One region of the Streptomyces sp. NPDC058650 genome, then DNA from elsewhere that is predicted to be linked to it. Evidence: riboswitches for the same ligand, from Rfam matches in the RefSeq annotation. Region 1 holds a riboswitch; each other region holds the start of a gene.
The links. Region 1 has a riboswitch for thiamine pyrophosphate ahead of thiO (glycine oxidase ThiO). Riboswitches for the same ligand answer to the same signal wherever they lie in the genome.
Positions count from the first base shown of each region.

Region 1 (3,898 bases):
GTCCGCTCGTCGGCGACGACCTCCAGTTTGATCCAGTCGGTGCCGAGCGCCTCCCGGGCGAGCCGGGCGGTCAGGACCGCCTCGCCCGCCGTGAAGCAGCCCGCCGTGTTGGGCAGGACCCGGATGCCGAGCCGCTCCAGGACGGAGAGGACCGAGCCCTGGACCGTCGGGTCGAGCCGCCGCATCGCGACGGTGGTCAGCTCGGTGCCGCTGGCGACCAGCGAGCGCTCCAGGACGTCGAGGCTCGGCGCGCCGCCGGTGCCCATGATCAGGCGCGAGGAGAACTCCGTACCGCCGAGGGTGAACACGTCGTCGGACATCGCGCTCAGCCTCCCTGCACCGCGGTCAGGACCTCCACCCGGTCGCCCTCGCCGAGCAGCGTCGCCGCCCACTCGCTGCGCGGGACGACCGCCTCGTTCACGGCCGCGGCCACCCCGGACGGGGCCGTGCTCAGGGTCGCGACGAGGGCGTCGAGGGAGACGGGGCCGGTGAGCTCTCGGGGTTCTCCGTTCACGGACACGTTCACGGGCACGTTCATGCGGGTTGCTCCAGACGTACGGGAGGGGCGACGGAGAACCGCCGGGGGGTGAAGGCGCGGGCCTCGACGGGGAGGGCGCCCGTGGTGAGCACCTCCGCCATGACGTCGCCGGTGACGGGGGTGAGCAGCACCCCGTTGCGGTAGTGGCCCGTGGCCAGGTGCAGGCCGGGCAGGGCGCTGGGGCCGAGCAGCGGCGCGTTGTCCGGGGACGCCGGGCGCAGTCCGGCCAGCGTTTCGGTGAGCGGGAGCTCGGTGATGCCGGGGACGAGCTCGTGGGCGTCGCGCAGCAGCTCGTACATCCCGCCCGCGGTCACCGTGGTGTCCCAGCCGAGCTCCTCGCTGGTGGCGCCGACGACGAGCTCGCCGTTCTCGCGCGGCACGAGGTAGACGTGGCTGCCGCGGACGACGGCCCGGACGGTACGGGAGAGGAAGGGGGCGTACGGGGCGGGCACGCGTAGCCGCAGGACCTGGCCCTTCACGGGGCGGACCGGCGGCAGCACCTCGTCCGGCACGCCCGCGAGCCGCCCGCTCAGGCTGCCCGCGGCCAGGACGACCTGGCCGGCGCTCAGCTCCTCGCCGTCGGCGAGGAGGACCCCGCGGGCCCGGTCGCGTACGACCGTCAGGCGCTCCGCGAGGACGCGGTGGAAGACCACCCCGGCCCGCTCGCAGGCGACGAGGAGCGCGGCGGTCAGCCGGCGCGGGTCGACCTGGTGGTCGCCGTCCACGCGCAGCCCGCCGCGCACCCCGGGGGCGAGCATCGGTTCGAGACGGCGGCACTCGCGCCCGCTCAGCCACTCCGAGGTGAGGCCGCAGCGGGTCTGGAGGGCGTGGAGTTCGCGCAGATGGGCCCGGTCGTCGGAGTCGAGGGCGACGGCGAGGGTCCCGCAGGCGCGGTACCCCACGTCATGGCCGGTGGACTCCTCCAGGTCGGCGACGAACGCGGGATAGCGCGCGGCGGAGGCGAGGTTGAGCCCGAGCAGGGTCTCCTCGCCGTAGTGGAGTTCGGTGACGGCGGCGAGCATCCCGGCCGCGACCCGCGCGGCGCCGCCGCCCGGATCCGGGTCGACCACGGCGGTGCGCAGCCCGCGCCGTGCGGCCCGCCAGGCCGTGACCAGGCCGATGATGCCGCCCCCGACCACGAGGACATCGGAAGAACGCATGGGCGTCCAGCCCCTCCCTTCGCCGGCATGACCCGGATCAGGTTCGTACGGTCGGAGGCCGGCCAGCCTCCCTCTCAGCCCGGTGCGTCCGGGCTCCCGCGAGTGCTTTACGCCCGCCAGACTAGCCGCAGCCCCGGTGCGGTCCCAGGCCCCTCCCCGAACCACCGTCTTCCTGACGGATCGTCAGATGCGTAAGGTGGTCGGGTGAGCGAGCAGAAGCAGTCCCAGCAGCAGGTCGTGATCGTCGGAGCCGGGATGGCGGGTGTGCAGACCGCCGTCGCCCTGCGCGAACAGGGCTTCACCGGCCCCGTGACCCTCATCGGGGCCGAGCCCCACCAGCCCTACGACCGGCCCCCGCTCTCCAAGGCGATCCTCCTCGGCAAGGCCGAGGACTCCGCCTTCGACGTCGACTTCGAGGCGCTCGACGTCGAACTCCGCCTCGGCGTCGACGTCACCGGGCTGCGCGCCGCCGACCACGAGATCGACACCGAGGCCGGGCCCGTCCCGTACGACGTCCTGGTCGTCGCCACCGGAGCCCACCCCGTCACCCTGCCCGGCGCCGAGGGCGTCCCCGGGGTCCACCTGCTGCGCACCCTCGACGACGCCGTGCGCCTCGGCCCCGTCCTGGAGCGCCGCCACACCGTCGTGGTCGTCGGCGCGGGCTGGATCGGCGCCGAGTTCGCCACCGCCGCGCGCGAGGCCGGCTGCGCCGTCACCGTCGTCGAGGCGGCCGACCGCCCCCTCGCCGGGGCCCTGCCCGCCGAGGTCACCGCCCCCATGGTCGGCTGGTACGGGGCGAACGGCGCCGAACTCCTCACCCACGCGCGCGTGGACACGGTCGAACCCGGCCGGGTCGTCCTCGCCGACGGCCGCGAGCTGCCCGCCGACGCGGTCGTCGTCGGCATCGGCGCCCGCCCCGCCACCGGCTGGCTCGCCGGCTCCGGCATCGCCCTCGACCCGAGCGGCGCCGTCACGGCCGACGAGCGGCTGCGCACCTCCCTGCCCGACGTGTACGCGGTCGGCGACTGCGCCTCCTACCCCTCCGCCCGCTACGGCCGGCGCCTCCTCGTGCACCACTGGGACAACGCGCTCCAGGGCCCGCGCACGGTCGCCGCGACGATCACCGGCGCCGACACCGGCCCGTACGACCCGGTGCCGTACTTCTGGTCCGAGCAGTTCGGCCGGTTCGTCCAGTACGCCGGGCACCACGCGGACGCCGACGAGCTCCTGTGGCGCGGCGACCCGGCGGACGACACCTGGTCCGTGCTCTGGCTGCGCGCCGGGGTTCCGGTGGCCCTCCTCGCCGTCGGCCGCCCCCGTGACCTGGCCCAGGGCCGCAAGCTCATCGAGGCGGCCACCCCCGTCGATCCGGAGCGCGCCGCCGACCCGTCCGTCCCTCTGAAGGCGGCAGTGAGGTAGGGCCCGGGTACCGGCTGTCGGTCCGGGATGGCAGGCTTGTCCTGTGACCGAGATTGACGTAAAGATCGATGCGCTCGTCCCCGCCTGGCTCTACGTGCCCGACATCGCGGAGATGCTCGATGTCGAGGTGACGCGCGTGCGGCAGCTGATCAAGGAAGGTCAGCTCATCGCCGTGCGCCGTGGAGAGAACAACGCCCTGCAGATCCCCGCCGCCTTCATCCAGGGCGACGCGATCGTCAAGGGCCTCGTCGGGCTGCTGACCGTCCTGCGGGACGACGGCTTCACCGACGAGGAGATGCTGGAGTGGCTCTTCACTCCGGACGAGAGTCTGCCGGGCACGCCCGCGCAGGCGCTCAACGAGAATCGCGGCACGGAGGTGAAGCGCCGCGCCCAGGCGCTCGCCCTCTGACGCGCGCACGCACCGAAGACGCCACCAGCGGGTGACGCGGTGGCCGGCCCCTCACGGGCCGGCCACCGCGGCACCGGCGACACCGACGGGGGGAACCCACCCATGCCCACGCCTCGTGAGCGGCTCGCCGACGCCCGGCTCTACCTGTGCACCGACGCCCGGAAGCGCCAGGGTGACCTGCCCGCCTTCCTCGACGCCGTGCTCTCCTCCGGCGTGGACATCGTGCAGCTCCGCGACAAGGGCATGGAGGCCGGCGAGGAGCTGGAGCACCTCGCCGTCTTCGCCGAGGCCGCCCGCCGCCACGGCAAGCTCCTCGCGGTGAACGACCGGGCCGACGTCGCCCACGCCATCGCCTCCGACGTGCTCCACCTC
Region 1 is NZ_JBHXRL010000006.1:352,294-356,191, reverse strand. Features, by position in the region: gene ACFWWU_RS13845 (thiazole synthase) at 1-320, opposite strand, end outside; gene thiS (sulfur carrier protein ThiS) at 326-538, opposite strand; gene thiO (glycine oxidase ThiO) at 535-1,698, opposite strand; TPP riboswitch at 1,696-1,808, opposite strand; gene ACFWWU_RS13830 (NAD(P)/FAD-dependent oxidoreductase) at 1,954-3,117, shown strand; gene ACFWWU_RS13825 (Rv2175c family DNA-binding protein) at 3,161-3,526, shown strand; gene thiE (thiamine phosphate synthase) at 3,629-3,898, shown strand, end outside.

Region 2 (3,898 bases), on a different contig from region 1:
GCGCCCGTGACCTGGGCGTTCGGTAGGGAACTGCTGCTCGACGGGATCAACAAGCCGAGCGGGGACGGGGACGTGCACATCGCCCCGACGGACCCCGATGGGCTTTCGGACGTCTCCATCCGGCTTCAAGTGGGCGGCGACCGCGCCCTGTTCCGGGCGAGCGCGCCGCCGCTGGTCGCCTTCCTCGACCGCACGGACAAGCTGGTTCCGCTTGGTCAGGAACGGACACTCGGTGACTTCGAGGACAACCTGGAGGCGGCACTCGGCCGGATTCTGGCAGAGGAGAACGCCGGCTGAGACCCCGTCGACACAGCGACGGGGTCCACCGGGGGCGGGACGCGGAGTACGGGTGCGGGAGTGCGGGACGGACCGGCCCACACCCGGAATCCCTACTTCGCGCGGCGGCGCCGACCGCCCCGTACCGCCGCCCGGGGCTTCTCGTCGGCCTCGGCTCCCGGCCGGTCTGCGGAGACCACCAGCGCCGCGAGGACCGTGGTGAGCGGCACGGAGGCGACCAGACCGATCGAACCGACCAGCGTTCGGACGATCTCCACTGCGACCAACTCGCTGTTGGCCACCGTACCCATGCTGCTCTGCGCGATCGAGAAGAGCAGCAGCAGCGGCAGGGCGGCGCCCGCGTAAGCGAGGACCAGGGTGTTCACGACCGAGGCGATGTGGTCGCGGCCGATCCGGATCCCGGCCCGGTACAGGGCGCGCGGCCCCATGCGCGGGTCGGCCTGGTGCAGCTCCCAGACCGCCGAGGTCTGGGTGACGGTCACGTCGTCGAGGACACCGAGCGACCCGATGATGACGCTGGCGAGCAGCAGGCCGGACATGTCGATGTCCGGATACAGGCCGTGGATCAGCCCGGTGTTGTCGTCGGTGTTGCCGCTGAGCGAGGCCCAGCCGATGAAGAGCGAGCCGAGCAGGCCGATCAGCAGCAGCGAGATCAGCGTGCCGAGCACCGCGACCGAGGTGCGGGCCGAGAGACCATGGCACAAGTAGAGCGCGATCAGCATGATCGCGCTCGACCCGACCACCGCCACGACCAGCGGATTCGAGCCCTCCAGGATCGCCGGCAGGATGAAGAACGTCAGCACCAGGAAGCTCGCGACGAGCGCGACGAGCGCCATCAAGCCCTTCAGCCGGCCGACGACCACGACCGCGACGGCGAAGATCCCGGCGAGCAGCGCCATCGGGAGCTTCCGGTTCACGTCCGTCACGGAGTACTGGAGGTCGCGCGGGGCATCGGGGGCGTACGCCACCACCACGCCCTGCCCCTCGTGCAGTTGGCGCGGCGCGTCGGGCTGCACGATCTCGGTGAACGTACGGCCCTTCTCCCGGCCGCTGGTTACCTCGATCATCGCCTTCTCGCACTGACCCTGCTGGGCTTCGACCGCCTCGCGTCCCTCGGGGGTGGAGGTGTCGCCCGTCGGCGGGACCTGGGCGGCGTTCACGTCCTTGCAGTCGACCTGTTCGACGGAGACGACCGTGCCCTGCTCGGTCTGCCGGTCGAAGCCGACCCCGGTGCGCTCGTGCGCCGGAGCGCCGCCCGGCCACAGGACCGCGAGCCCGACCAGGACGGCGGTGGCGAAGGGGATCAGGACCGCGGCGATGACCTTGCGCAGGTGCCGGGAGACGGGGGCGGCGGGGCCGTGGCTGTGGCTGTGCCCGTGCCCGTGGGAGGGGCCGGAATCGCGCCCGTGCCCATGGTCGGGACCGGGGACGTGGCCGTGCGGCTCGGGGGGCTGCTGGGGGGAAGTCACCGACCGATCATCGCAAGAACGGTGGGGGCCCACTGTTCAGCACGCCCGGGATGGCGCTAGCGTGGTGACCACTTTGCACACGCGGGAGCTCGGAGCACCGGGCTGAGAGGGCGCTGATCACCGTACGCACGTACGGGAGGAGGCTGCGCCGACCGCCGAACCTGTTACCGGGTAATGCCGGCGTAGGGAGATCGGTCTCATGACCATTCAGGATGCACGCACGCCTGCCTCCGACCAGGACGGCACGTCCGTCGACGGCGCCCGCACGCCGGGCTGGCACAAGGGCTACGTCGAGGGTTCGCGCCCCGACCTCCAGGTCCCGGTCCGTCAGGTGCACCTCACCAACGGCAAGGACGTGACGCTGTACGACACGTCCGGTCCGTACACCGACCCCACCATCGACACCGACGTACGGCGAGGCCTTGCGCCGTTGCGCGAGAACTGGATCATCGCGCGCGGTGACACCGAGGAGTACGCGGGCCGTCCCGTCCGCCCCGAGGACGACGGCATCAAGCACACGTCGCCGCGCGGCGGCGGGCTCAAGAACCTCGACGCCGTCTTCCCCGGCCGTCCGCGCCTGCCGCGCCGCGGCCGCGACGGCCAGGCGGTGACGCAGCTCGCGTACGCCCGCCGGGGGGAGATCACCCCGGAGATGGAGTACGTCGCGATTCGGGAGAACGTCTCCCCCGAGGTCGTACGGGAGGAGATCGCCGCGGGCCGCGCGGTGCTCCCGGCGAACGTCAACCACCCGGAGATCGAGCCGATGATCATCGGCAAGCGGTTCCTGGTGAAGGTGAACGCCAACATCGGCAACTCCGCCGTCACCTCCTCCATCGAGGAGGAGGTGGAGAAGATGACCTGGGCCACCAAGTGGGGCGCGGACACGGTCATGGACCTGTCCACCGGCCGCAACATCCACACCACCCGCGAGTGGGTGCTGCGCAACTCCCCCGTGCCGATCGGTACCGTGCCGCTCTACCAGGCCCTGGAGAAGGTCGACGGCCGGGCCGAGGACCTGACCTGGGAGATCTACAAGGACACGGTCATCGAGCAGGCCGAGCAGGGCGTCGACTACATGACGGTGCACGCCGGCGTGCTCCTGCCGTACGTGCCGCTCACCGCGCGCCGCAAGACCGGCATCGTCTCGCGCGGCGGCTCGATCATGGCCGCCTGGTGTCTCGCCCACCACAAGGAGAACTTCCTCTACACGAACTTCGAGGAGCTCTGCGAGATCCTGGCGGCGTACGACGTCACGTACTCGCTCGGCGACGGTCTGCGCCCCGGCTCGATCGCGGACGCCAACGACGAGGCGCAGTTCGCGGAGCTGCGCACGCTCGGTGAGCTGAACACGATCGCCAAGCGGCACAACGTGCAGACGATGATCGAGGGCCCGGGCCACGTCCCGATGCACAAGATCAAGGAGAACATCGACCTCCAGCAGGAGATCTGCGAGGAGGCGCCGTTCTACACGCTCGGCCCGCTGACGACGGACGTGGCGCCCGCCTACGACCACATCACCTCCGGCATCGGCGCGGCGATGATCGCCTGGTGGGGCACGGCGATGCTCTGCTACGTCACGCCCAAGGAGCACCTGGGCCTGCCCAACAAGGACGACGTGAAGACGGGCGTCATCACGTACAAGATCGCCGCCCATGCGGCGGACCTCGCGAAGGGGCACCCGGGCGCGCAGGAGTGGGACGACGCGCTCTCGGACGCGCGGTTCGAGTTCCGCTGGGAGGACCAGTTCAACCTGGCGCTCGACCCGGTCACCGCACGCGAGTTCCACGACGAGACGCTGCCGGCGGAGCCCGCGAAGACCGCGCACTTCTGCTCGATGTGCGGTCCGAAGTTCTGCTCGATGAAGATCTCCCAGGACATCCGGCGGGAGCACGGCGGCACGCAGCAGGAGATCGAGGCCGGGATGGCGGAGAAGTCGAAGGAGTTCGCGGAGGCCGGCAACCGCGTGTACCTGCCGCTCGCGGACTGACCGCGGCGGCTTCTGAGTCGGCACCACGCCGGCTTCTGAGTCGGCACCACGCCGGTTTCTGAGCAGGTACCGGCCCGCGACCCACGGGGGAGTCGCGGGCCGGTGCCGTTGTCCGGGGGTGCCCCCGCCGGGTGGAGGCGCCGTC
Region 2 is NZ_JBHXRL010000001.1:545,586-549,483, forward strand. Features, by position in the region: gene ACFWWU_RS02680 (SsgA family sporulation/cell division regulator) at 1-297, shown strand, start outside; gene ACFWWU_RS02685 (YibE/F family protein) at 390-1,766, opposite strand; TPP riboswitch at 1,838-1,972, shown strand; gene thiC (phosphomethylpyrimidine synthase ThiC) at 1,966-3,753, shown strand; gene ACFWWU_RS02695 (hypothetical protein) at 3,897-3,898, opposite strand, start outside.
Region 2: another riboswitch for thiamine pyrophosphate. It lies ahead of thiC (phosphomethylpyrimidine synthase ThiC); the one in region 1 lies ahead of thiO (glycine oxidase ThiO).

Region 3 (3,898 bases), on a different contig from region 1:
GCCGAGGATCTGTACGACACCGAAGGAGGTGAACGTGAAGAGAAAGACCATCAGGGCGGCCGCCGACACCGCGGGCACGAGCGCGGGCAGGGTCACCGTCCGCCAGGCCGTCCAGCGCGAGGCGCCGAGGACCCGGGCGGCCTCCTCCTGGCGCGGGTCGAGCTGGGACCAGAGGCCGCCGACGGTCCGTACGACCACCGCGTAGTTGAAGAAGACGTGCGCGAGGAGGATCGCCCAGACGCTGGTGTCGAGCCGCAGCCCCCACAGCTCGTCCGTCAGCCCGCCCCGGCCGACGAGCGCCAGGAAGGCCGTGCCGACGAGGACGGTCGGCAGCACGAACGGGACCGTGACCACGGCCCGCAGCAGGCTCTTCCCGGGGAAGTCGAAGCGTGCGAAGACGTACGCGCCGGGCAGCGCCACGAGCAGCGTCAGACCGGTGGAGGCGGCCGCCTGCCACACGGTGAAGCCGAGCACGTCGAGGATGTCCGGCCGGCTCAGCGTCTCGCCGATCCGGCCGAACCGCCAGACGCCGTCGGGCCGCAGCCCCCGGTCGACGATCGACAGGACGGGCCAGGCGAAGAAGACCCCGAAGAACGCGACGGGCAGGGCCATCAGCCCCAGCCTCGTCGCGCTCCCCCGGAGGTCGCGCCTTACTTCAGTACGAGCGACGACCACTGCTGGATCCACGGGTCACGCTTCTCGGCGATCTTCTCGGGCGCCATGGTCTCCGGCTCGTCGACGACCACACCGTGCTTCGTGAACAGCTCCGGCAGCGTCGCGTCCTTCGCGACCGGGTTGACGAACATCTGGAGCGGCATGTCGTCCTGGAACGTCTTCGAGATCAGGAAGTCGATCAGCGCCTTGCCGCCCTCGGGGTTCTTCGCGCCGTTCAGCAGGCCCACGAACTCGATCTGCCGGAAGCAGGTGCCGGTGGAGACCCCGGTCGGAGCCACCTTCGGCTGCGGCTCGCCGTACAGCACCTCGACCGGCGGGCTGGAGGCGTACGACACGACGAGCGGCCGGTCGCCCTTGGCCTGCTTGCCGCCGGCCGAACCGGAGAACTCCTGGTTGTAGGCGAGCTCCCAGCTGTCGACGGTCTTCACACCGTTGTCCTTCAGCTTCTTCCAGTAGTCCTGCCAGCCCTCGTCGCCGTACTTCGCGGCCGTACCGAGGAGGAAGCCGAGGCCCGGGGAGGACCGCTCGGGGTTCTCGACGACGAGCAGGTCCTTGTACGCCGGCTTCGCCAGGTCGTCGAAGGTCTGCGGCGGCGCCAGCTTCTTGTCGGCGAAGTACTTCTTGTCGTAGTTGACGCAGATGTCGCCGGAGTCGACCGGGGTGACCCGCTGCTCCTTGTCGAGGCGGTACGCGGCCGGGATCCGGTCCACGCCCTTCGCCTCGTACGGGACGAAGATCCCGTTGTCGAGGGCGCGGGAGAGCAAGGTGTTGTCGACGCCGAAGAAGACGTCGCCCTGCGGGGAGCCCTTGGTCAGGATCTCCTTGTTGACGGCCTCGCCCGCGTCGCCGGCCTTGAGGACCTTGGCCGTGTATCCGGTCTCCTTCGTGAACGCCGCCAGCGCCTCCTTGGAGGCGTTGAAGGAGTCGTGGCTCACGAGGGTCACGGTCTTCGGCGCGGGCTTGCCGGACGTGCCCGCCTCATCCTTGGCGCCGGACTCGGTGCCGCAGGCGGCGAGGGTGGTGACGCCCAGCGCCGCGACAAGCGCGACGGCAGCCATCTTCTTGGTGCTCACTGAGATTCCTCCTGGGTATGACCAGGAAGAGACGCGGCCCTGCCCACGTCCGGCGGAAACCGGACGCGGGCAGGGCGCAACAGCTTGAGTTAACGACCGAACTTCCTACCCAGAATGACCTGGGCAAGGTTCAGAGGGTCTGCGGTCCTACGGTGACCGCACTCTCAGCGCTGTGGCGCTCCCCTGTCGGAATATGGAGATGTGTTCGAGCTCAGAGTACAAGGTCAGCGCTCGGAGGCCGCCAGCTGTCCACAGGCACCGTCGATCTCCTGGCCCCGGGTGTCCCGGACGGTCACCGGAACGCCGTGGCGGGCGATGGCGTCGACGAAGGCCCGCTCGTCCTCCGGACGGGACGCCGTCCACTTCGAACCGGGCGTCGGGTTCAGCGGGATCAGGTTGACGTGCACCCGCTTGTTCTTGAGCAGCTTGCCGAGGAGGTCACCGCGCCACGCCTGGTCGTTGATGTCGCGGATGAGCGCGTACTCGATGGAGACCCGGCGTCCCGACTTCTCCGCGTACTCCCAGGCGGCGTCTAGGACCTCGCGGACCTTCCAGCGGGTGTTCACCGGCACCAGGGTGTCGCGCAGCTCGTCGTCGGGGGCGTGCAGCGAGACCGCGAGGCGGCACTTGAAGCCCTCGTCGGCGAAGCGCTGCATCGCCGGCACGAGACCGACCGTGGACACGGTGATCCCGCGCTGCGAGAGCCCCAGACCGTCCGGCTCGGGGTCGGTGAGCCGCCGGATCGCGCCGACGACCCGGTTGTAGTTGGCTAGGGGCTCGCCCATGCCCATGAACACGATGTTCGAGAGGCGCGCCGGGCCGCCGGGCACCTCGCCGTCCCGCAGGGACCGCATGCCGTCCACGATCTGGTGCACGATCTCGGCGGTCGACAGGTTCCGGTCGAGCCCCGCCTGCCCGGTCGCGCAGAACGGGCAGTTCATGCCGCAGCCCGCCTGCGAGGAGATGCACATGGTCACCCGCTCCGGGTAGCGCATGAGCACCGACTCCACGAGCGTGCCGTCGTGCAGCCGCCACAGGGTCTTACGGGTGGTGTCGTCGTCGCACGAGATGTGCCGCACGACGGACATCAGGTCGGGCAGCAGCTCCCCGGCCAGCTTCTCCCGCGAGGCCGCCGGGATGTCGGTCCACTGCGCGGGGTCGTGCGCGTACCGAGCGAAGTAGTGCTGCGACAGCTGCTTGGCTCGGAACGGCTTCTCGCCGATCGCGGCGACGGCTTCCTTCCGCTCGGCGGGCGTGAGGTCGGCCAGGTGCCGCGGCGGCTTCTTGGCTCCCTTGGGGGCGATGAAAGTGAGTTCTCCGGGCACTGGACGGGCCACGATCGGGTGTCTCCTCAGACGGCACGAGGTCCGGACAGCCCCGCGTCGGCGGGAAGCGCGGCATGACGATGCCGAAGCCAGGAAACCTCACTGGAGCGCCCTCGCGGTGGCGAGGACGGCGGAAGGGCCCGCGGCGCACGCGCCACGAGCCCTTCCAGAGTACCCGCTGTCCGTCAACCATCTCCGACGGACGGAAATCGACCGGCCGCTCAGCCCGTCCCCACGAACAGCGCGAGCAGCAACCACACCACCGGCGCCGTCGGCAGCAACGAGTCCAGCCGGTCCATGATGCCCCCGTGGCCCGGGAGCAGCGTGCCCATGTCCTTGATGCCGAGATCGCGCTTGATCATCGACTCGCCGAGGTCACCGAGCGTCGCGCTCGCCGCCACCGCCAGACCGATGATCAGGCCCTGCCACCAGGCCCCGTCGTCGATCATGAACTCCATGCACAGCGCGCCCGCCGCCATCGCGAAGGCCACCGCGCCGACGAGACCCTCGCGGGTCTTGCCGGGGCTGATTCTCGGAGCCAGCTTGTGCTTGCCGAAGCGCCAGCCGACCGCGTACGCCCCGGTGTCGCTGACCACCGTCAGGATCAGGAAGGTCAGCACGCGCTGCGGACCGTCGTCCGCGGTGAGCAGCATCGCCACGAACGTCGCCAGGAACGGCACGTAGAACGCGGCGAAGACACCCGCCGTGACGTCCTTCAGGTAGCCCTCGGGGGGCTCCGTCATCCGCCAGACGAGTACCGCGAGCGCCGTCAGCGCCATCGCCACCCAGGCGCCCTCGGGGCCCCGGACGTAGCCGGCGACGACC
Region 3 is NZ_JBHXRL010000002.1:414,050-417,947, reverse strand. Features, by position in the region: gene ACFWWU_RS05665 (ABC transporter permease) at 1-612, opposite strand, end outside; gene ACFWWU_RS05660 (thiamine ABC transporter substrate binding subunit) at 651-1,733, opposite strand; TPP riboswitch at 1,833-1,943, opposite strand; gene rlmN (23S rRNA (adenine(2503)-C(2))-methyltransferase RlmN) at 1,973-3,085, opposite strand; gene ACFWWU_RS05650 (phosphatidate cytidylyltransferase) at 3,295-3,898, opposite strand, start outside.
Region 3: another riboswitch for thiamine pyrophosphate. It lies ahead of ACFWWU_RS05660 (thiamine ABC transporter substrate binding subunit); the one in region 1 lies ahead of thiO (glycine oxidase ThiO).